4 regions of the Streptomyces sp. NPDC090077 genome follow, and region 1 is predicted to be linked to each of the others. Evidence: riboswitches for the same ligand, from Rfam matches in the RefSeq annotation. Region 1 holds a riboswitch; each other region holds the start of a gene.

The links. A riboswitch is a leader RNA that binds a small molecule or an ion and turns the genes downstream of it on or off. The one in region 1 is predicted to bind cobalamin.
Region 2: linked by a shared signal. The riboswitch ahead of ACIPW5_RS15450 (ribonucleoside-diphosphate reductase subunit alpha) and the one ahead of ACIPW5_RS02865 (CoA-acylating methylmalonate-semialdehyde dehydrogenase) in region 1 are both predicted to bind cobalamin.
Region 3: linked by a shared signal. The riboswitch ahead of cobN (cobaltochelatase subunit CobN) and the one ahead of ACIPW5_RS02865 (CoA-acylating methylmalonate-semialdehyde dehydrogenase) in region 1 are both predicted to bind cobalamin.
Region 4: linked by a shared signal. The riboswitch ahead of ACIPW5_RS29300 (energy-coupling factor ABC transporter permease) and the one ahead of ACIPW5_RS02865 (CoA-acylating methylmalonate-semialdehyde dehydrogenase) in region 1 are both predicted to bind cobalamin.

The regions. Positions count from the first base shown of each region.
Region 1 covers NZ_JBIVEG010000001.1:652,081-657,590, reverse strand. The annotation lists gene ACIPW5_RS02875 (hypothetical protein) at 18-1,430, shown strand; gene ACIPW5_RS02870 (DUF4430 domain-containing protein) at 1,518-2,006, opposite strand; cobalamin riboswitch at 2,173-2,246, opposite strand; cobalamin riboswitch at 2,405-2,590, shown strand; gene ACIPW5_RS02865 (CoA-acylating methylmalonate-semialdehyde dehydrogenase) at 2,784-4,283, shown strand; gene ACIPW5_RS02860 (acyl-CoA dehydrogenase family protein) at 4,280-5,434, shown strand; gene ACIPW5_RS02855 (enoyl-CoA hydratase/isomerase family protein) at 5,431-5,510, shown strand, end outside.
Region 2 covers NZ_JBIVEG010000007.1:288,401-293,910, forward strand. The annotation lists gene ACIPW5_RS15445 (ribonucleotide-diphosphate reductase subunit beta) at 1-522, opposite strand, end outside; gene ACIPW5_RS15450 (ribonucleoside-diphosphate reductase subunit alpha) at 522-2,918, opposite strand; cobalamin riboswitch at 3,062-3,199, opposite strand; gene ACIPW5_RS15455 (GNAT family N-acetyltransferase) at 3,216-3,710, opposite strand; gene ACIPW5_RS15460 (YbdD/YjiX family protein) at 3,932-4,129, opposite strand; gene ACIPW5_RS15465 (carbon starvation CstA family protein) at 4,126-5,510, opposite strand, start outside.
Region 3 covers NZ_JBIVEG010000046.1:31,382-36,891, reverse strand. The annotation lists gene ACIPW5_RS37735 (precorrin-8X methylmutase) at 1-96, opposite strand, end outside; gene ACIPW5_RS37730 (cobalamin biosynthesis protein CobG) at 101-1,375, opposite strand; cobalamin riboswitch at 1,957-2,114, shown strand; gene cobN (cobaltochelatase subunit CobN) at 2,147-5,510, shown strand, end outside.
Region 4 covers NZ_JBIVEG010000022.1:98,257-103,766, forward strand. The annotation lists gene ACIPW5_RS29280 (PadR family transcriptional regulator) at 1-410, opposite strand, end outside; gene ACIPW5_RS29285 (energy-coupling factor ABC transporter ATP-binding protein) at 436-1,263, opposite strand; gene cbiQ (cobalt ECF transporter T component CbiQ) at 1,254-2,003, opposite strand; gene ACIPW5_RS29295 (energy-coupling factor ABC transporter substrate-binding protein) at 2,007-2,354, opposite strand; gene ACIPW5_RS29300 (energy-coupling factor ABC transporter permease) at 2,354-3,052, opposite strand; cobalamin riboswitch at 3,081-3,278, opposite strand; gene ACIPW5_RS29305 (flavodoxin family protein) at 3,398-4,117, shown strand; gene ACIPW5_RS29310 (hypothetical protein) at 4,151-4,663, opposite strand; gene ACIPW5_RS29315 (SsgA family sporulation/cell division regulator) at 4,747-5,157, opposite strand; gene ACIPW5_RS29320 (hypothetical protein) at 5,361-5,510, opposite strand, start outside.

The sequences.
Region 1 (5,510 bases):
CATTCCAGGAGCAGGCCATGTCCCATACCCGTACCTCCCGCCACCTCGCGCTCGCGGTGCCCGCAGCACTCGGTGCCCTCGCCCTCACGGCCCTGCCGGCCTTCGCCACGTCCTCGCCCGCCCAGATCGCCACGTCCAAGACCAACGGCGTGGCCTATCTCAAGTCCCTCCAGGCCGCCGACGGTTCGTACGCGGGCAGCGGTCTGTCGAACGAGTGGGCGTTCAGCGCGTTCGCGGCCACCGGCACGGCCGTCGTCGACGTCTACCCGGGCGGCGACACGACGAAGAACGCGCGCACCGTCTACCGCAACCTGCTGTCCACGGCGGGCTGGCCGCAGGCCTCCCCGGTGGTCACGGACTACGAGCGCGGCACGCTCAACGCGTACGCGGCCGGCATCGACCCGGCGCGCGTCTCCGCCTCCCGGAACCTCATCGCCCACGTCTACTCCTACTGGCAGACCGCCGAAGCCGGCTACTTCGGCCCGTCCGGGAACTTCAACGGCACCGTCTTCGCCGCTCTTTCGCTGGGCGGTGCCAAGACCCAGGCCGGCGGGGCACGCGTCCCGCAGGCGCTGACCGACTCCATGGTCACCCGCATCCGCGCCAACCAGCACGTGGACGGCGGCTGGACCTTCAACAAGGCCGAGGGCAACCCCACGGTCCTGAACTCCGCGAGCGACGTTGACATGACGGGCGCGGCCATGGCGGCCCTCTGCGTCTCCGGTGTCCCGAACACCGACACCGACGTCGTCCAGGCGAAGAACTTCCTCAAGAGCACCCTGGTCTCCACCAACGGCGCCTTCAGTTCCCTGTACGGAGTCAACACCAGCTCCAACGGCTGGGGCGTGGCGGGCCTCAACGCCTGCGGCTTCAACCCGCAGACCGGCGACTTCCTCACCGGCAGCGGCAAGACCCCGGTCGACTTCCTCATCGCCAACCAGTACAACCCGGCCGGCGGCTTCAAGTACAAGCCCTCCGACACCACGCCCACGGCCTACGCGTCGATCGACGCCCTGCGCGCCGTCGCCGGCGGCGGGTTCACCACGGCTCCGCCCGTCCCGGTCACTCCCGGAGCCCCGCAGTGGGTCGCCCAGTCCACGTTCACCGCCGGTACGGCGACCAAGCTGGCGCTGACCGTCGACGACGGCGCCGGCAACCTCAAGGTCTGCTCGGTGGCGTTCACGCCGACCGGTACGACCACGACGCTCGGCGACGTGCTGGCTGCCGCGACCTCGGCCGCCACCCCCTCCGGCTGCGTCACCGGTGTGACCCCGTCCTCCGGGACCGGCACGATCACGACGGTCAACGGCAAGGCCAACAGCGGCTCGAACACCTGGAAGGTCAGCGTCGACGGATCCTCCTTCGCCGGGGCGCTGCGCGAGAAGGTCGTCAACGTGGGCGACACCATCGCCCTGCGCTGGGGCGCCTGATCACGTCGACGACGGAGCGGGTCGCGGGCCCGGAACCCGCAACCCGCTCCGCCGCACCGTGGGAGGCACGGGCGGCGTGACGAGGGCCTAGAAGGACGTCCAGGTGAAGGACACCTGATCGCCGGCGTTGAGCTTGAACTGGCAGCCTCCGACCGGGGTGGGGGTGCCGTTGACGGCGATGCTCCAGTAGGCGGAGCCGCCGCCGCTGACGTTCTTGATCGTGTCGACGGAGAAGTCGTCGAAGGACGCGTACCACGTGCCGTCCCAGGCGAAGTAGTTCAGGCGCGCCGCGTCGTCGAGCGCGGCCGTCGGGGTGGGGACCTTGGACGGGTTGGCGCCGCCGTTGGTGCCGTCGCACTTGTGGGTGCCGCCGGTGCTGGTCGTGACGTCGTGGCCCTTCGTCTTTATCTTGCCCTTGAACAGCAGCCCGTTGGGGCCCTGAACGGTGAGGCCGACCTTGACGGCCGCGTTCGTGTTCGGCTTGGGGGCGGCCTCGGCCACGGCCGGAGCGGTGGCGAGCGCGAGGCCGAGGGCGGCGGTGGTGATCACTGAACGGCGGGCGAGGAGCCGGCGCATGGTGCCTTCTTCCGGAGGGGGACGACGGGTCCGAGCCGACGGCCCCTCCGCCCCGTGTGCCCGTCCCCTGCTCGCTTCCACGAGGGAAGGGGCAGGGGACGCAGGCCCGGGGTGGGGGCTTCGCGCTGCAGACCATGACAGTGAGAAGCAGTACGCATCGCACCCCGGGCAGTCCGGCTCACGGTGCCTTCCGGCCCGTTCACGGTTGCAGGTCAGCGCCGGATTCCCACCGGCTTCCCCCAGTTGTACGTGCATTCGGTTGTGAGCTCCCGCCACGTGGGCCGGAGCAGGACGCATCGTACGGTCTGGTGGGCATGTGCCGGAAGCGGATCCCGCAAGACGAGGCGCATGCCGCGACTCCAGGCCCGCCCGAGTGGTGGGTCTGGACTTACTAGGACGTCCAACTATATGTTCGTGGCACAAGGTCCGCGGTGCAGGGAAGCCGGTGAGAAACCGGCACGGTCCCGCCACTGTGACCGGGGAGTGTGCTGCCATCCACACGCCACTGACGAGGTCGGTCGGGAAGGCGGGCGGCGCGCGGGGATCCGGGAGTCAGGATACCGGCCGCGGATTGTTCCGTGTTGTCCACGAGGATGGAGCAGACACGCATGGCACCGGTTTGTACCCACGACCCTGGTGATCCGGCGGAGCGCGCGCACACCGATTTCCCGCGCTCGTAGTTCTCACGGCTTCCCCGCAGCGGCGCACCCACACCCGGGTGCCGTCCGCCGGCCTGCCGTGCCATCCCCGGATCCAACCTGACGAGAGCAGGCATCCATGGTCCGTGAACTCACCCATTTCATCGGCGGAAAGCACACCACCGGCACGTCCGGGCTCTTCGCCGACGTGTACGACCCCAACACCGGCGCCGTCCAGGCCCGTGTCCCGCTGGCCGGACGCGCCGACACCGAGGCGGCGATCGCCAACGCCGAGGAGGCGCAGGCGGAGTGGGGGCGGTGGAACCCGCAGCGCCGGGCCCGCGTCCTGCTGCGCTTCCTCCAGCTCGTCGAGGGTGAGCGGGACTCCCTCGCGCGGCTGCTGTCCGCCGAGCACGGCAAGACCGTCGCCGACGCCCACGGGGACCTGCAACGCGGCCTGGAAGTAGTGGAGTTCGCCGCCGGCATCCCGCACCTCCTCAAGGGGGAGTTCACCGACAACGCCGGCACCGGCATCGACGTGCACTCCCTGCGCAGCCCCCTCGGCGTCGTCGCCGGCATCACCCCCTTCAACTTCCCGGCCATGATTCCGCTGTGGCAGGCGGCGCCCGCCCTGGCCTGCGGCAACGCGTTCATCCTCAAGCCGTCCGAACGCGATCCGTCCGTACCGCTGCGCCTCGCGGAGCTGTTCCTGGAGGCCGGTCTGCCGCCGGGCGTCCTGAACGTGGTCAACGGCGGCAAGGAGGCCGTCGACACCCTCCTCGAAGACCCCCGCGTGCAGGCCCTCGGCTTCGTCGGCTCCACGCCGATCGCCGCGCACATCTACGCCACGGCCGCCGCGCACGGCAAGCGCGCCCAGTGCTTCGGCGGGGCCAAGAACCACATGATCGTGATGCCCGACGCCGACCTCGACCAGGCCGTCGACGCCCTGATCGGCGCCGGCTACGGCTCGGCGGGCGAGCGCTGCATGGCGATCTCCGTCGCCGTGCCCGTCGGCGAGGAGACCGCCGACCGCCTCGTCGCGGCCCTCAAGGACCGCATCGGCACGCTGAGGATCGGCCGGTCCGACGACCCCGGCGCGGACTTCGGTCCCCTGGTCAGCCGGGACGCCCTCGACCGGGTGCGCCGCTACGTCGACATCGGCGTCAACGAGGGAGCCGAACTCGTCGTCGACGGCCGCGAGTTCTCCCTGGACGGCCACGAGGACGGCTTCTTCGCGGGAGCCACGCTCTTCGACCGGGTCTCCCCGCAGATGCGCGTCTACCGCGAGGAGATCTTCGGTCCCGTCCTGTGCGTCGTACGGGCCGCCGACTTCGAGGAGGCCCTGCGGCTGCCGAGCGAGCACCCCTTCGGCAACGGCGTGGCGATCTTCACCAGGGACGGCGACACCGCCCGCGAGTTCACCCGGCGGGTCAACACCGGCATGGTCGGCGTCAACGTCCCCATCCCGGTGCCCGTCGCCTACCACACCTTCGGCGGCTGGAAGAAGTCCGGCTTCGGGGACCTGAACCAGCACGGCCCGGACTCGATCCGCTTCTACACCCGGACCAAGACCGTCACCTCGCGCTGGCCCTCCGGGGTCAAGGAGGGCGCGAGCTTCACCATCCCGACGATGGGGTGAGCGCCGTGACCACCACCCTCACCGAGGAGCAGCTCGCCCTGGCCGAGGTCACCCTCGACTTCGCGCAGGAGCAGCTCGCCCCCCACGCCGTGGCCTGGGACCAGGACAAGCACTTCCCCGTCGACGTCATCCGCCGGGCCGCCGGACTCGGGCTCGCCGGCGTGTACGTACGCGAGGAGCACGGCGGTTCCGGCCTCTCCCGCAGCGACGGCGTCCTCGTCTTCGAGACCCTCGCGACGGGCTGTCCGTCCATCGCGGGCTACCTCTCCATCCACAACATGGTCGCCTGGATGATCGACCGCTACGGAGACGGAGGCCAGCGCGCCCGCTGGCTGCCCGGCCTCTGTTCCGCGGCGACCCTGGGCAGCTACTGCCTGACCGAACCGGGCGCGGGCTCGGACGCCGCCGCCCTGCGCACCCGCGCCGAACGCCGGGGCGACCACTACGTGCTCACCGGGGTCAAGCAGTTCATCTCCGGTGCCGGCGCCTCGGACGTGTACGTGGTCATGGCCCGGACCGGCGAGCAGGGCCCGGGCGGGATCTCCGCCTTCGTCGTCGAACGCGACGATCCGGGGGTCTCCTTCGGGCCCAACGAGCGGAAGATGGGCTGGAACGCCCAGCCCACCCGTCAGGTGGTCCTCGACGGTGTCCGCGTGCCCGCCGACCGGCGGCTCGGCGCGGAGGGCGACGGCTTCCGCATCGCCATGAACGGCCTCAACGGCGGCCGCCTCGGCATCGCCGCCTGCTCCCTCGGCGGCGCGCAGAGCGCCCTCGACCGCTCCCTGTCCTACCTCGCCGACCGCGAGGCCTTCGGCCGCCGGCTCCTGGACGCGCAGGCGCTCCAGTTCCGGCTGGCCGACATGGCCACCGAACTCGCCGCCGCCCGCGCGCTGGTGCGGCAGGCCGCCGAGGCCCTGGACAGCGGCGACCCGCTGGCCCCGCGCCTGTGCGCGATGGCCAAGCGCTTCGCCACCGACACCGGGTTCGCGGTGGCCGACGCGGCCCTCCAGCTCCACGGCGGCTACGGATACCTGAGCGAGTACGGCATCGAGAAGATCGTCCGCGACCTGCGGGTCCACCAGATCCTGGAAGGCACCAACGAGGTCATGCGCGTCATCGTCGCGCGCGGACTCACGGAGACCCTGCGATGAACCACGAAGCCCCGCACGACCACGACCACGTCCTCCTGCGCACCGAGGGCCACGCCGCGTATATCACGCTCAACCG
Region 2 (5,510 bases), on a different contig from region 1:
GCAGATCAGGTTCAGCAGGAAGCGGCGCCGGTCGGCGGCCGTCTCCAGCCGCTCGATCTTCTCGACCGAGTCCATCCACTTGAAGCAGAACTGCGCCTTCTCGCGGATCGACGGGATCTCCTCGACCGCGTCGAAGGCCGCCGCGCGGTCGTCCGGGTCGGGCAGGTAGGTGTCGAGCAGCGTCAGGTAGAACTGGACGTGCACGGCCTCCTCGAACAGCTGGCGCGACAGGTACAGGCGCGCCTCCGGGGAGTTGATGTGCTTGTACAGCGTCAGCACCAGGTTGTTCGAGACGATCGAGTCGCCCGTCGCGAAGAACGCGACCAGACGGCCGATCATGTGCTGCTCGGCCGGCGTCAGCTTCGCGAGGTCGGCGACGTCGGAGTGGAGGTCGACCTCCTCCACCGTCCAGGTGTTCTTGATCGCGTCCCGGTAGCGCTCGTAGAAGTCCGGGTAGCGCATCGGGCGGAGCGTGAGCTCGAAGCCCGGGTCCAGGAGGTTCTTCTTGTCGGTGGAGCTCATTACTGGCAGGCCTCGCAGGACTCGGGGTTCTCAAGGGAGCAGGCCAGCGCCTCGGCGTCGAGGGCCTGGGGCAGCTGGGCCGGGGCGGCGGCGGCCGGGACGGCGGCCGCGCCGGAGGCGGCACGGGCGATCTTCGTCGCCGGGCGGGAGCGCAGGTAGTACGTGGTCTTCAGACCCTGCTTCCAGGCGTACGCGTACATCGAGCTGAGCTTGCCGATGGTGGGCGTCTCCAGGAACAGGTTCAGCGACTGGCTCTGGTCCAGGTACGGCGTGCGCGCCGCCGCCATGTCGATCAGGCCGCGCTGCGGGATCTCCCACGCCGTGCGGTACAGCTCGCGGATCTCGGCCGGGATCCAGCCGAAGCCCTGGACGGAGCCGGAGGAGTCGCGCAGCGCCTCGCGGGTCTGCGCGTCCCACACGCCGAGCTGCTTGAGGTCCTCCACCAGGTAGCCGTTGACCTGGAGGAACTCGCCGCTGAGGGTCTCGCGCTTGAAGAGGTTCGAGACCTGCGGCTCGATGCACTCGTACACGCCCGCGATCGAGGCGATCGTCGCCGTCGGGGCGATGGCGAGGAGCAGCGAGTTGCGCATGCCGGTCTGCGCGACGCGGGCGCGCAGGGCCTCCCAGCGCTCGGGCCAGTGGCGCTCGGTCTCGTAGTGGTCCGGGTGCAGGACGCCCTGGGCGGTGCGGGTCTCGGCCCAGGCCGGGAGCGGGCCGGAGCGCTCGGCGAGGTCGCAGGAGGCCTCGTACGCGGCCAGCATGATCCGCTCGGAGATCTTCGTGGACAGGGCCTTCGCCTCGGCCGAGTCGAAGGGCAGGCGCAGCTTGAAGAAGACGTCCTGGAGGCCCATCGCGCCCAGGCCCACCGGACGCCACTTGGCGTTGGAGCGGCCGGCCTGCTCGGTCGGGTAGAAGTTGATGTCCACGACGCGGTCGAGGAAGGTCACGGCCGTGCGGACGGTCTCGTCCAGGCGCGCCCAGTCCATGTCGCCGTCGGCGACGAACGCGCCGAGGTTGACCGAGCCGAGGTTGCAGACGGCCGTCTCGCCGTCGTTGGTGACCTCGATGATCTCGGTGCAGAGGTTGGAGGAGTGGACGACGGTGCCGGGCAGCGCGGTCTGGTTCGCGGTCCGGTTGGAGGCGTCCTTGAAGGTCATCCAGCCCTGGCCGGTCTGCGCGAGGGTGCGCATCATGCGGCCGTAGAGGTCCCGGGCCGGCATGGTCTTCTTGGCCAGGCCCGCCGCCTCGGCCTTGGTGTAGGCGGCGTCGAACTCGTCGCCGTACAGGTCCACCAGCTCGGGGACGTCGGCCGGGGAGAACAGCGACCAGTCGGCGTCGGCGTTCACGCGGCGCATGAACTCGTCCGGGATCCAGTGGGCGAGGTTGAGGTTGTGCGTACGGCGCTGGTCCTCGCCGGTGTTGTCGCGGAGCTCCAGGAACTCCTCGATGTCCGCGTGCCAGGTCTCCAGGTAGACGGCGGCGGCGCCCTTGCGGCGGCCGCCCTGGTTCACGGCGGCGACGGAGGCGTCGAGGGTCTTCAGGAACGGCACGATGCCGTTGGAGTGGCCGTTGGTGCCGCGGATCAGCGAACCGCGGGCGCGGATGCGGGAGTACGAGAGGCCGATGCCGCCGGCGTGCTTGGACAGGCGCGCGACCTGGTGGTAGCGGTCGTAGATCGAGTCCAGCTCGTCCAGCGGGGAGTCCAGCAGGTAGCAGGAGGACATCTGCGGGTGGCGGGTGCCGGAGTTGAAGAGCGTGGGGGAGGACGGCAGGTAGTCGAGCCGGCTCATCAGGCGGTACAGCGAGGCGACTTCCTCGACGGCCTGGACGCTCTCGTCCTCGGCGAGGCCGCAGGCCACGCGCAGCATGAAGTACTGCGGGGTCTCGATCACCTGGCGGGTGATGGGGTGGCGCAGCAGGTAGCGGCTGTGCAGGGTGCGCAGGCCGAAGAAGCCGAAGCGGTCGTCCGCGCCCTCGGCGAGCGTGTGCTCGACCAGGGCGTTCAGGCGGGCGGCGTGGGCGGCGACGAACTCGGCGGTGCGGTCGGCGATCAGGCCCTCGCGGTGGCCGACGGCGACGGACTCGGCGAAGGAGGTCGAGCCCTGGCCGGCGGCCTCGTCGGCCACGGCCAGCGTCAGCAGGCGGGCGGCGAGCCGGGAGTAGGCGGGGTCCTCGGAGATCAGGCCCGCCGCGGCCTCGGTGGCCAGCCCGCGCAGCTCGGCCTCGTCGGCGGAGGCGCTGCGGCCGCGCAGGGCGGCGGCGGCGATCCGGCCGGGGTCGGTGTCGGGGAGGTCGGCGGTCAGCTCGGTGAGAGTACGCAGCAGCGCGGCCCCCGGGCCTTCGGTGGTGTCGCCAGAAACGGACTCGGCGCGCGGTGCAGAAGGCGCGATGGTCACGGCGGGAGCTCTCCCTCGCTCGGCCCGGTCGTCGGCGGGTCGGGGCGCGGGGAGGCGCACGCGGGCGCGACGGATCGCGACACACCGCATGGCGTCCACCGGCCCAACCGCGAGGCCCGGACGTGGTCGGCACCCGGTTCGGTCGACCCGGGCGCACTGTCGGCAGGTCCTCGGACTTTTCATACCGTTGCGGGACAGTTCCGGATTCGCACCGGATTCCCCTGCGGCGACAGCGAGGATGAGCATACATGTGGGGGGCCGCCCGCGCGCGACCCACCACATGTTGTGTCGGCGTGGCTACAGCTCCAGGCGGTAGGTGAGCAGTTTCAGGGCCGGGATGGGCGACCAGTCGCGCTCCGGAGTGCGTACGAAGCCCAGACGCGCGTAGATCCGCTGGGCGCCCAGCATGGCCGGCTGGGTGGACAGCACGAGGGCCCCGACCCCCAGGGCCCGGGCCCGTTCGGCACAGGCCCGTACGAGGGCCTCGCCGACGCCCTTGCCGCGCGCCTCGGAGGCGACCGCCAGCATCCGGAACTCGGCCTCCTGCGGCCCGGCCACGTCCGCGAGCCGGCTCCCGGGTGCGGCGAACGTCACTCCGCCGAGCACCCGGCCGTCCTCCACGGCGACGAGCACCTCCCCGTCCCCGGCCCGCCCGGCGACGTCGCGCAGGACGTTCAGGTAGGCGTCGTCCTCGTTCAGGTCCAGCAGCCCGTCCCCGCTGTAGGCCGTCCCGGTGATTTCCCCGAGCCGCCCGTACTCGTCTTCCCTCGCCGTTCTGATCTCGATGTCCATGCCGCCGAGTGTGCCGGACGGGTGTCGGTGGTCGGCGCTGTCGTCGGATCAGCAACCGTCGTTGGAAGGCGAGCGAGGCGTGACCGTGATGACCGGCCACCGTTCCCACGTGCCGACCGAGGACTTCGAGGAGATCGCCCGCACGGGCGCCCCCGGCCAAGCCGAAGGGCCCCGCCGTCTCGATCTGTGACGGCGGGGCCCTTCGTCCGCGTAGGACGGCCTCAGCAGCAGCGGAAGCCCTCGCGGGGGTCCGCCTCGCGGGCGTCCGTGCGGGCCCGCTCGAAGGCGCGCCGGGTCAGGACCTCGGCGTCCGGGTCGTGGGCGCGGGCGTGCGCGACGTAGCGGTCGTACGCGGCCTCGCCGGAGAACTCCCGGACGTAGAACCGGGCCTTCGCCAGCGCCCCGCGCACCCCGCTCACGCGACCGGTTCCTTGGCCTTGCCGCCGTCCCCGTCGAGGCCGGCGGCCGCGAGCTCGGCCTTCTCCTCGGCGGTGGCGATCAGCCCGGCCGGGGCGATGATCTTCGACTCGGTCCACGGCACCTCGGAGAGGCTGACCGACTCCGGGTTGCGGACGGCCTTGAGGCAGACCCGGGCCGCGTCCACCAGCACGATGACGATCAGCACCGCGAACAGCGCCGACAGCACCCCGTCGACCGTGGCGTTGGTGACCACGGTGTGCATGTCGTCCATGTTCTTGGCGGGCGGCAGCACCTTCCCGGCGTCGATGCCGGTCTGGTACTTCTCGCGCTGCGCGAAGAAGCCGACCTTCACGTCGTCCGAGAAGATCTTCTGGTAGCTCGCGGTGAGGGTGACGGCCACGTCCCAGGCCAGCGGGACGCCCGTGACCCAGGCCCACTTGAGCCGCCCGGACTTGACGAGCAGCGTGGTGCAGACGGCCAGGGCGACGGCCGCGAGCAGCTGGTTCGCGATGCCGAACAGCGGGAAGAGCTGGTTGATGCCGCCCAGCGGGTCCTTGACGCCGACCCACAGGAAGTAGCCCCAGCCGCCGACGACCACGGCGCTCGCGAGCCACACGCCCGGCTTCCAGCTGACGTCCTTGAAGGACTTGTGCACGTTGCCGAGCGTGTCCTGGAGCATGAACCGGCCGACGCGGGTGCCGGCGTCGACGGTGGTCAGGATGAACAGGGCCTCGAACATGATGGCGAAGTGGTACCAGAAGGCCTTCATCCCGGCGCCGCCGATGACCGACGAGAAGATCTCCGACATCCCGAGTGCGAAGGTCGGCGCGCCACCCGTGCGGGACAGCAGGCTGGCCTCCTCGACGTCCTTCGCGGCCTGCGCGAGGGCCTCCGGGCTGATCGCGAAGCCGAAGTCGGTGACCGCCTTCGAGGCGGTCTGGACGGTGGCGCCGATGACGCCGCCGGGGGAGTTCACCGCGAAGAAGAGGCCGGGCTCGATGATGCTCGCCGCTATCACCGCCATGACGGCGACGAAGGACTCGGTGAGCATGGCGCCGTAGCCGATGACCCGGACCTGGGTCTCCTTCTGGATCATCTTCGGGGTGGTGCCCGAGGCGACCAGCGAGTGGAAGCCGGACAGGGCGCCGCAGGCGATGGTGATGAAGACGAACGGGAACATCGACCCGGCGAAGACGGGGCCGTCGCCGCCCGCGGCGAAGTCGGTGACCGAGGGCATCTTCAGCGTCGGCATCGCGAGGACGACGCCGACCGCCATCAGGGCGATGGTGCCGACCTTCATGAAGGTGGACAGGTAGTCGCGGGGAGCGAGCAGCAGCCACACCGGCAGCACCGAGGCGATGAAGCCGTAGACCACCATCC
Region 3 (5,510 bases), on a different contig from region 1:
CCCGGAGAGGTCCGCCTCGGCGCGGATCGTGGCAAAGGACTGGCGGTAGATCGCGGCGCCGTCCTTCTCGTACTCGAACACGGTGTACTCGCTCATTTCTTCACTGCGATGCGGGTGTTGTGGTGGTGCGTGCGGCCGTGAGGGCGGCCGCCAGGTCTGCGAACGGCGTGGGCCGGCCGTCGAGTTCGTACCCGTCGGGGGTGGCGACCAGGTCCGCCCAGGCGGTGCCGCGCGGGTGTCCGCAGCGGCGGGCGCAGCCGGACCAGTGCACGGGCAGCGCGGCGGCGTCCGTCCGCCCTTCCCGTACGACGGCACGCGCGTCGGCGCGCACGTCCGCGAGGGACTTGGCGCAACCGGGCCTTCCCGTACAGGCGGTGACGGACAGCCAGGGGCTGTCGGGCCCGGTCACCAGGCCCGCCGCGGCGAGCAGGGCGCGCCCGTCGCCGGGGTCGGGGCCGGGCAGGACGACGCTGCGCCACGGGGTGACGCGCAGCTCGCCGCCGGCGGTGTCGGCGACCTCGGCCAGCAGCCGCCACTGGGCGGAGTCCGGACGGCCGAGCGGGGGCAGGACGCACAGGGCGTCGCCGTGCACCCCGGGCCGGGGCGGCGGCGCGTACGGCCGCGCCGCCTCGGGCAGGCGGACGGCGCCGATGCCGGCGGCGGCCAGCCGGCGGGCGAACTCCCCGCCGTCCAGGGCCTGTCCGGCGGGCAGCTCGGCGACCCGCCAGGGCCGGGTCCCGGCGGCGTCGGCGGCGTCGAGGAAGTACTCGGCGGCCAGCAGCGCCGCCCGGGCCGCGTCGCCGGCGGCCACCTCGACGGCATCGACGGCGGCTCCGAGCCGCACCACGGCCCGGTGGCCGTCGCCGTCGCCGAACACGGTCACGTCGGGGTCGAGGGCGGCGACGTCCCCGCGGCCGTCGTCGAGGGCGAAGAGGAACCGCCCGGACAGGCCCGTCGCCCGGGTGCTCGCGCAGAGCAGCCGGTCCAGCTCCCGGACCCGGTCCGCGAGGCGGGGCCCGCCCAGCGGGGTGGCCACGATGTTGCGGACCCGCTCGTGGCCGGGCGCGGGCAGCAGCCCGGCACCGTCGAGCAGCTCCGCGAGCCCGGCGCCGCAGCCGTCGGCGAGACCGCGCAGCTGGACGTTGCCGCGCGAGGTGAGTTCCAGGTGCCCGTCCCCGAACCGGTCCGCGGCGTCGCCGAGCACGGCGGCCTGCGCAGCGGTGAGCAGCCCGCCGGGGATCCGGACGCGCGCCAGGTACCCGTCATCGGCGGCGTGCAGCCGCAGCGCGCCGGGGCAGGCGTCGCCGCGGTCGCGTATGACGGGTTCGTCCCGCGATGCGGCGGAAGGTGGCTGGGGCGGCATGGCCGCGAGCATACCCACGATTCCCCACCCCCGACCTGTGTCCGTCGCCACCCCGACCAGCACCTCCACCCCACCACACCCCCAGCCCCAACACCGGCCCCCGACTCCAGGCCACAGCACCGAGGGGCACAGCCCCAAGCCGGGCCCGGGCCGCAGGCCCGGCTCAGGCCCGGCTCAGGCTGGGACACAACCCGGGGCGGGCCCGGGGCAGGCCCGGGGCAAACCCCGGGGCGGGCCCAGCGCACAACCGCGGGGCGCGTCCGGGGCGCAGCCCCAAGGCGTGTCCGGGCCGCAGGCCCGGCTCAGGCCTGGGGCGGCGCAGCCCAGGGGCGGGTCCGGCACAGGCCCAGCGCACAACCGCGGGGCGGGTCCGGGGCGCAGCCCCAAGGCGGGTCCGGGGCGCAGCCCCGGGGAACGGGCGAAGGGCGGGGCGGGGAGCAGCCCGCGCAGCGACCCCCACCCCGCACCCGCACCCGCCGGCACCGGCACCGGCACCGGCACCCCACCGCCCCCACCCGCCCCCGGCGCCCCCGGCCCACCCCCCGGGCCCGGGCAAGGCACCCCACCCCCACTCCCGGCCAGGGAAAAGGCCGCCTAAGATGACCTTCCGACGGGCCGCTCGGCCCGTCATCGCCGAGGACGGCGACATGGGAGGAAGCCCGGTGCGATTCCGGCGCGGTCCCGCCACTGTGAACCCCGCGGAGCGATCGGCCGGGTGAGTCAGGAACTCCCGCCGTCCTCACTGCCCGGGGCGCGGAAACCCCGAGGAAGGCCTGCCGCCGCATGATCCTGCTGCTGTCGACGTCCGACACCGATCTGCTCAGCGCCCGCGCCGCGAACGTCGCCGGCGGCCCCGTGCCGTACCGGTTCGCGAACCCCTCCCGCCTCCCCCTCGACGACCTGCCCGGCCTGCTCGACGGTGTCGGACTGGTCGTCGTACGCCTCCTCGGCGGTCTCCGCGCCTGGCAGGAGGGCCTCGACGTGCTCCTCGCCGCCGGGCAGACCCGCCCCGTGGTCGTGCTGACCGGCGAACAGGCTCCCGACGCGCAGCTGATGGAGGCCTCCACGGTCCCGATCGGCATCGCCGCCGAGGCGCACCGCTACCTCGCGCACGGCGGCCCGGCCAACCTGGAGCAGCTGGCCCGCTTCCTCTCGGACACCGTCCTGCTCACCGGCCACGGCTTCGAGCCCGCCGCCGCCTCCCCCACCTGGGGCCACCTGGAGCGCACCCCCGCGCAGGGCTCCGGCCCCCGGGTCGCGGTGCTCTACTACCGCGCGCACCAGATGAGCGGCAACACCGCCTTCGTGCATGCCCTCTGCAACGCCGTCGAGGCCAAGGGCGGGCAGCCGCTCCCCCTCTACGTCTCCTCCCTGCGCTCCCCCGAGCCGGAGCTGCTGGAGGCCCTGGCCACCGCCGACGCGATCGTCACCACGGTGCTCGCCGCCGGCGGCACCCGTCCCGCCACCGCCTCCGCGGGCGGGGACGACGAGTCCTGGGACGCGGGCGCGCTGGCCGGGCTGGGCGTGCCGATCCTCCAGGCCCTGTGCCTGACGGGTTCGCGCGGCACCTGGGAGGAGAACGACGAGGGCCTGTCCCCGCTCGACGCCGCCACCCAGGTCGCCGTCCCCGAGTTCGACGGCCGCCTGATCACCGTCCCGTTCTCCTTCAAGGAGATCGATGAGGACGGCCTGCCCGCGTACGTGGCCGACACCGAGCGCGCCGCCCGCGTCGCCGGCATCGCGGTGCGCCACGCCCGGCTGCGGCACATCGAGCGCGCCGACAAGAAGATCGCCCTGGTCCTCTCCGCGTACCCGACCAAGCACTCCCGCATCGGCAACGCGGTCGGCCTGGACACCCCGGCCAGCGCCGTCGAGCTGCTGCGCACGCTCATCGCGCACGGCTACGACTTCGGCCCCGTGACGGAGATCCCCGGTCTGGTCTCCGGCGACGGCGACGAGCTGATCCGCGCCCTGATCGAGGCCGGCGGCCACGACCAGGACTGGCTGACCGAGGAGCAGCTGGCCCGCAACCCGGTCCGCATCCCGGCCGCCGACTACCGGCGCTGGTTCGCCGAGCTGCCCGCCGACCTGCGCGAGAGCGTCGAGGAGCACTGGGGCGAGGCCCCCGGCAACATGTTCGTGGACCGCTCCTCGAACCCGGAGGGCGACATCGTCCTCGCGGCCCTGCGCCGCGGGAACCTGCTCATCCTGATCCAGCCGCCGCGCGGCTTCGGCGAGAACCCGATCGCGATCTACCACGACCCGGATCTGCCGCCCTCGCACCACTACCTGGCGGCGTACCGCTGGATCCAGGCGGCGGCCGAGGACGGCGGTTTCGGCGCCGACGCGATGATCCACCTCGGCAAGCACGGCAACCTGGAGTGGCTGCCGGGCAAGAACGCGGGCCTCTCCGCGTCCTGCGCGCCCGACGCCGCACTCGGCGACCTCCCCCTCGTCTACCCCTTCCTGGTGAACGACCCGGGCGAGGGCACGCAGGCCAAGCGGCGCGTGCACGCCACCCTGGTCGACCACCTGGTGCCGCCGATGGCCCGCGCGGAGTCGTACGGCGACATCGCGCGCCTGGAGCAGCACCTGGACGAGTACGCCCAGATCAGCTCCATGGACCCGTCGAAGCTGCCGGCGATCCGCGCCCAGATCTGGACGCTGATCCAGGCGGCGAAGCTGGACCACGACCTGGGTCTCGAAGAGCGCCCGGACGACGACGGCTTCGACGACTTCCTGCTGCACGTCGACGGCTGGCTGTGCGAGGTCAAGGACGCCCAGATCCGCGACGGCCTGCACGTCCTCGGCGGCGCCCCGACCGGTGAGGGCCGGGTCAACCTGGTCCTGTCCATCCTGCGCGCCCGCCAGATCTGGGGCGGCACCTCCGCCCTGCCCGGCCTGCGCGAGGCCCTCGGCCTCGACGAGTCGGCGGCGACGCGCACGGCGGCGGACACCGTCGAGGAGACGGCCCGGTCGCTGGTCCAGGCGATGGAGGACGCGGAGTGGGACCCGGCGGCGGTCGCCGCGGTCTCGGCGGGCCACCCGCAGGCGGTCTCCGACATCCTGTCCTTCGCGGCGCACGAGGTGGTCCCGCGCCTGGCCGGCACCACGGACGAGATCGCCCACGTGGTCCGGGCCCTGGACGGCGGCTTCGTCCCGGCCGGCCCGTCGGGCTCCCCGCTGCGCGGCCTGGTCAACGTCCTCCCGACGGGCCGCAACTTCTACTCGGTCGACCCGAAGGCCGTGCCCTCCCGGCTGGCCTGGGAGACGGGCCAGGCCCTCGCGGACTCGCTCCTCGCCCGCTACCGCGCCGACCACGACGACGAGTGGCCGGCCTCCGTGGGCCTGTCCCTGTGGGGCACGAGCGCGATGCGCACGGCCGGCGACGACGTCGCGGAGGCCCTCGCCCTGCTGGGCGTCCGCCCGGTCTGGGACGAGGCCTCGCGCCGCGTCACGGGCGTCGAGGCGATCCCGCTGTCCGAGCTCGGCCGACCCCGCATCGACGTGACCCTGCGCATCTCGGGCTTCTTCCGCGACGCGTTCCCGCACGTCATCGGCCTCCTGGACGACGCGGTCCGGCTGGCGGCCTCCCTGGACGAGCCGGCGGAGTCGAACTTCGTCCGGGCCCACGCCCAGGCGGACCTGGCCGCGCACGGCGACGAGCGCAAGGCCACCACCCGCATCTTCGGCTCGCGCCCGGGCACGTACGGCGCGGGCATCCTCCAGCTGATCGACTCCCGCGACTGGCGCACGGACGCCGACCTCGCGGAGGTCTACACGGTCTGGGGCGGCTACGCGTACGGCCGCGGTCTGGAGGGCCGACCGGCCCGCACCGAGATGGAGACGGCGTACAAGCGCATCACCGTCGCCGCGAAGAACACGGACACGCGCGAGCACGACATCGCCGACTCCGACGACTACTTCCAGTACCACGGCGGCATGGTGGCCACCGTCCGCGCCCTGCGCGGCACCGCCCCCGAGGCGTACATCGGCGACTCCACCCGCCCGGAGACGGTCAAGACCCGCACCCTGGTCGAGGAGACCTCCCGCGTCTTCCGCGCCCGCGTGGTCAACCCCAAGTGGATCGAGGCGATGCGCCGCCACGGCTACAAGGGCGCCTTCGAGCTCGCCGCGACGGTCGACT
Region 4 (5,510 bases), on a different contig from region 1:
AAGTCCTTCGCCTCGATGGCCTCGTACGTGGCCAACTGCGCCCGGTGCAGCTCCAGATGGCGCCGCAGCTCCGGCCCCAGCCGCTGCGGCCCGACCACCGCCGCCGCCCGGATCCGCAGCAGCAGGGCGTCCCGCACCGGCTTCGGGTCCTGGCTCTCGTCCACCCACCGCGCCAGTTCCGCGCGGCCGCCGGGCAGCACCTCGTACTCCTTCTTCTGCCCGCGCACGGGCACCTCGCTGGGCAGCGCCCGGATCAGCCCCGCCTCCTCCAGCCGCCCCAGCTCCCGGTAGATCTGCTGGTGCGTCGAGGACCAGAAGTAGCCGATCGACCTGTCGAACCGCCGGGTCAGCTCCAGCCCCGACGAGGGCTTCTCCAGCAGGGCGGTGAGGATGGCGTGCGGCAGCGACATGCCGCCATCCTAGGTGCGGGCGATTTCAGCCCAGCGCCGCGAGCTCCTCGGGCGTACGCGGCCCCGGCGCCCCGTCCGCCAGCACCCCCCGGGCCCGCAGGAACGCGCCCACCACCGGCGCCCAGGCCGACCGCAGCCCCGCCGACGCGAGCAGCTCCGGATCCGCCAGCAGCTCCCCGGCGGGGCCCGTGCGGATCCCCGACGGGGTCAGCACGGCCGCGTCGTCGGCCCAGCGCACCGCGAGGTCCACGTCGTGGGTGGCCATGACCACCGTGGTGCCGGCCGCGCGCAGTCCCGCGAGGACGTCCAGGAGGCGTTCCTGCCCGTCCGGGTCGAGCCCGGCCGTGGGCTCGTCCAGGATCAGCACCCGGGGGGCCATCGCCACCGCGCCCGCGATCGCCGCGCGCTTGCGCTGCCCGTACGACAGCAGGTGCGTCGGGCGGTCCCGCAGCGCCGTGATGTCCAGCGCGGCCAGCGCGGCGTCCACCCGCTCGCGGACCTCCGCCGCCGGCAGCCCCAGGTTCATCGGGCCGAAGGAAACGTCCTGCTCCACGGAGGCCGCGAACAGCTGGTCGTCCGGGTCCTGCACCACCAGCTGCACCGAGGTGCGCAGCCGGACCAGCCCCTTGCGGTCGTACGCCACCTCCGCGCCGCCCAGCCGCAGCGAGCCCGAACCGGGCCGCAGGCCACCGCTCAGCAACCGCATCAGGGTGGTCTTGCCGCTGCCGTTGCGGCCCAGCAGCACCAGCGCGCGGCCCTCGGCGATGCCGAAGTCCACCCCGGACAGCACGGCCGGGCCGTCCTCGTACGCGTACCCCGCGCCGACCAGCTCCACCAACGGGGTCACAGCCACAGCTCCTTCAGTACGAGTGTCCCCGCGACCAGGGCGGCCAGCAGGGCGGCGGACCCCGCGAGGAACCGCCGGGACAGCGTCGCCTCGGGCACGAGCACCCGCAGCGCGCCGTCGTAACCGCGCCCCGCCAGCCCCTCCTGGAGCCGGGCCGCGCGGTCGAAGGCCCGGACGAACGAGGTCGCGGCGAGCCCGGCCAGCGAGCGCCACACCGCCGCCCGGCCGGTCTGCCCGAGCCGGGCCGCCTGGGCGCGCCGGACCTGCGCCACCGAGTCCAGCAGCAGGAAGCCGATCCGGTACATCACCAGGGCCACGTCCACGACGGGGGCCGGCACCCCGGCCCGCACCAGCCGGGGCAGCACGTCGGAGACCGGGGTGGTGAAGGCGAACAGCAGCACTCCGAGCGAGGCCGCCGAGGTGCGCAGCAGCAGTTCGGCCGCGTGCCGGGGCCCGTCCGGGGCCGGGGCGAGGAAGCCGTCCGGGCCGCCCACCGACACCAGCAGCGGCAGCGCCCCGGTCACGCAGAAGCCCAGCGGGATCCGGAAGGCCCGCCACAGCTGCCGCGGGGCCACCCCGGCCGGGCCGAGCAGCACGGCCAGGGTCGCGGCCGCCACCAGCGGCCCGCCGGGCCAGGGCGGCAGGCACACCGCGGTGACGGTGAGCCCGAGGCCCAGCAGGGCCTTCTCCAGCGGGTGGCGCCCCCGCCAGCGGCTGGAGTGGGCCGCCACGTCGATCGGCAGCACCGCCTACGGCTCCGGGGTCTGCTCGGCCCCGGCCCCGGACTGTGCGAGGGCCTGCGCCGCGCCCTGGCGGCGGCCCTTGCGGACGCCGAAGTAGTAGGCGAGCACGCCCGCCCCGAGCGCCGCCTGGAGGGCGAACAGTGCGGACTCGACCTCGCCCGAGGGGGGTTCGTACAGCGGGGAGAACCAGGGCTCGTAGTCCGGCTTCAGCTCGGTGATGGCGCTCTCCGCCTGCGCGTCGGCGCCGGCGAACGGCTCCTCCTTGCCGTCGCCGAGCCCCAGCGCGAGGGGGAGCACGGCCAGTGCCGCCACCACGAGCAGCAGCAGGGTGTTGATCTTCGCGTTCCTGGTCATCAGACCGCCGCCTCCTGCTTCGCGCCCTTGCCGCCGGTCAGCTTCGCGACCCCGAGCCGGACCAGGTCCGACTTGCTGGACTGCATCAGCAGCCGCATCACGAGCACCGTCAGCAGGCCCTCGCTGATCGCGAGCGGGATCTGGGTGAGGGCGAAGATGCCCGCGAACTTCTCCAGGGAGCCCAGGAAGCCGCTCGCCGGGTCGGGGAAGGCCAGCGCCAGCTGGACCGAGGTGACGCAGTAGGTGACCAGGTCGGCGAAGAACGCGCCGAAGAAGACGGTCACCATCAGGGGCGCGCCGGACTTGCGCAGCAGCCGGTAGACCCCGTAGCCCGCCCAGGGGCCGGCGATGGCCATCGAGAAGACGTTGGCGCCGAGCGTGGTGAGCCCGCCGTGGGCCAGCAGCAGGGCCTGGAACAGCAGGGTGATCGTGCCGAGCACCGCCATGATCGGCGGCCGGAAGAGGATGGCCCCGAGCCCCGTCCCCGTCGGGTGGGAGCAACTGCCCGTCACGGAAGGGATCTTCAGGGCGGACAGGACGAAAGTGAACGCACCGGACGCTCCGAGCAGCAGGGTGCTCTCCGGGTTCGACTTCACCTCGCGGGTCAGCGCGCGGACCCCGTGGACGACGAAGGGGGCGGACGCGGCGCCCCAGGCGACCGCGTGCAAAGGGGGCAGGAACCCCTCGGCTATATGCATGGTTCGGGAGACCTCTCCAGCACCTCGTGGATGGACGACGCGCCCCGGCCGGTCTCCTGGCTCACGGGTACTGATGCCCTGGCTCCGCCTTCCCGGGCCCGTGCGGTCTCCCACGCGGGCCCAGTGGCTTCCCGCGAGGGAGTGGAGCCGGACTTCCCGATCACAGTGGCGAGGGCCGCACCGGTTTCCCACCGGTTTCCCGAACACCAAGGCCAGACGACCCTAGTCGTCCGTACGGACCGTCACAACCCGGACCGATCCGGCCACCCGGCCGCCGCCCCGCCGCGCACCCGGACGGGCCCCGCCCGCTGGCCGGTCCGCCGGGCGCCCGGCACGGTGGAGGACATGGCCGACGACGACAGCCCCCGCTACGAGGACCTCTCCGCCGTCTACGTGAACTGCACCCTCAAACGCTCCCCCGAGACCAGCAACACCGAGGGCCTGATCGCGCGGAGCCGGGCCGTGATGGAGTCGGCCGGCGCCCGCACCTCGCTGATCCGTGCCGTCGACCACGACATCGCCACCGGCGTCTGGCCGGACATGACCGAACACGGCTGGGACAGCGACCAGTGGCCGGTCCTGTACAGCCGGATCATGGACGCCGACATCCTGGTGCTGTGCGGCCCGATCTGGCTCGGCGACAACAGCTCCGTCATGAAGCAGGTCATCGAGCGGCTCTACGCCTGCTCGTCGCTGCTGAACGAGCACGGCCAGTACGCCTACTACGGGCGCGTCGGCGGAGCACTGATCACGGGGAACGAGGACGGCGTCAAGCACTGCGCCATGAACGTCCTCTACAGCCTCCAGCACCTCGGCTACGCCATCCCGCCCCAGGCCGACGCCGGCTGGATCGGGGAGGCCGGCCCCGGCCCCTCCTACCTGGACCCGGGCTCGGGCGGTCCGGAGAACGACTTCACCAACCGGAACACCACCTTCATGTCCTGGAACCTGATGCACCTGGCAGCGCTCCTCAAGCGCTCCGGCGGCATGCCGGCCCACGGCAACCAGCGCTCCCTGTGGGACGCCGGCTGCCGCTTCGACTTCCCCAACCCGGAACACCGCTAGCAGCGGGCCGGCGGGCTCCGGGCGGTACGCGGGTCAGCAGGTGTTGGGGTGCGGGAAGTCCAGCACGAGCCGCTCGGGCGCGTGCAGGACGGAGGTCTTCCAGGTCGGCTTGGTGTCGAAGGCGGCGCCGAAGGTCACGTACCCCTCGTAGTCGCCGGTCATGGCCATGCCCTTGAGCTTGCTGAGGTAGATCTTCTGGAGCCTGGGGCCCTGGTAGACGTTCTGCCCGGCGTCGTTGTGACCGGCGGCCGGGTGCAGGCGGATCTCCAGGAAGTACTTCCCGGCCAGCGGTACCGGCTGGCCCGATCCGTCGTAGACGAGCTCGGACACGGGCGTGACGGTGACCGGGGGCACGTAGCCCTGGAGGTCGATCACGAGCCGGTCGTACGTGCAGTGCCCGCCCCAGCGGGCGTTGACGACGAGGGGCGTCTGGGTGCGGGTGGTCGTGGTGGCGGCGGAAGCCGGTGACGCGGAGAGCGCGAGCCCGGCGGTGAGCAGGGCACCCGTGGCGATGGCCACGAGCCGGCGGCGGTGCGGGTGACGCATGATGTCTCCCCGGTTCCGTGAGACGGGGACTGCCTGTCATCTCATAGGACACCGCCGGGGGGCGTACGGTTGCGCGCGCCGCCTCAGAAAGCCAGCAGCGCGCTCAGCTGTGCGTCCAGGTCGTAGTGGCGCCGCTCCTGCCCGACCGGCACCAGCTCCGTCATCCGCCGGCACAGCTCGCGCACGTCCTTGGCGCGGGCGGAGACCACGCAGCTCTGCTCGCCGTTGCTGAAGCCGAGCAGGACGCGCGGCTCCGAGCCGCTCCAGCGCGGCCACACCTGGATGTCGCCCTCGCCGGTGGCGCTGCTCTGCCCGTCGAGCAGCAGCTCCCGGGAGAAGACCCAGCGGGCCAGGTGCGTCCCGGCGCCGCGGAAGTCGACGGCCACCTCGTACGGGCGGTCCGTGCGGTAGACGAACCGGCCGGTGAGGGGGACGGACAGGGGGGCGGCTTCCAGCCGGAGCGGCAGGAGTCTCTGTTCGGTGATGGTGGCCATCGGCGGCTGCCTCTCGTCGCGCGCAGGGTCTTCCCGCAGCCCTTCCGGCACGGTATCCCCGGCCCGGCGGCGCGCTCCGGGGCCGAAGGTCCCGAGCAGCCGGGCCGCAGGGCCTCTTTTCGGCCACGGGAACGCGAAGGGCCCGCCCTCCGGGGGGAGGGCGGGCCCGGTGGCGCGCGGCGGACCGGCCGCGCGGCCGGCCGCTACGGCAGCGGGTTGTAGATCAGCGAGTCGTGGTTGTTGGACTGGCCGATCGCGGTGAAGCCGGAGCCGTTGGCCTGGGCGCCGTTGTTCTGGTTCGACGCCCCGAAGCCCGACGCGACCTGCTGCGCGGTGGAGGAGTTGCCGAGGTT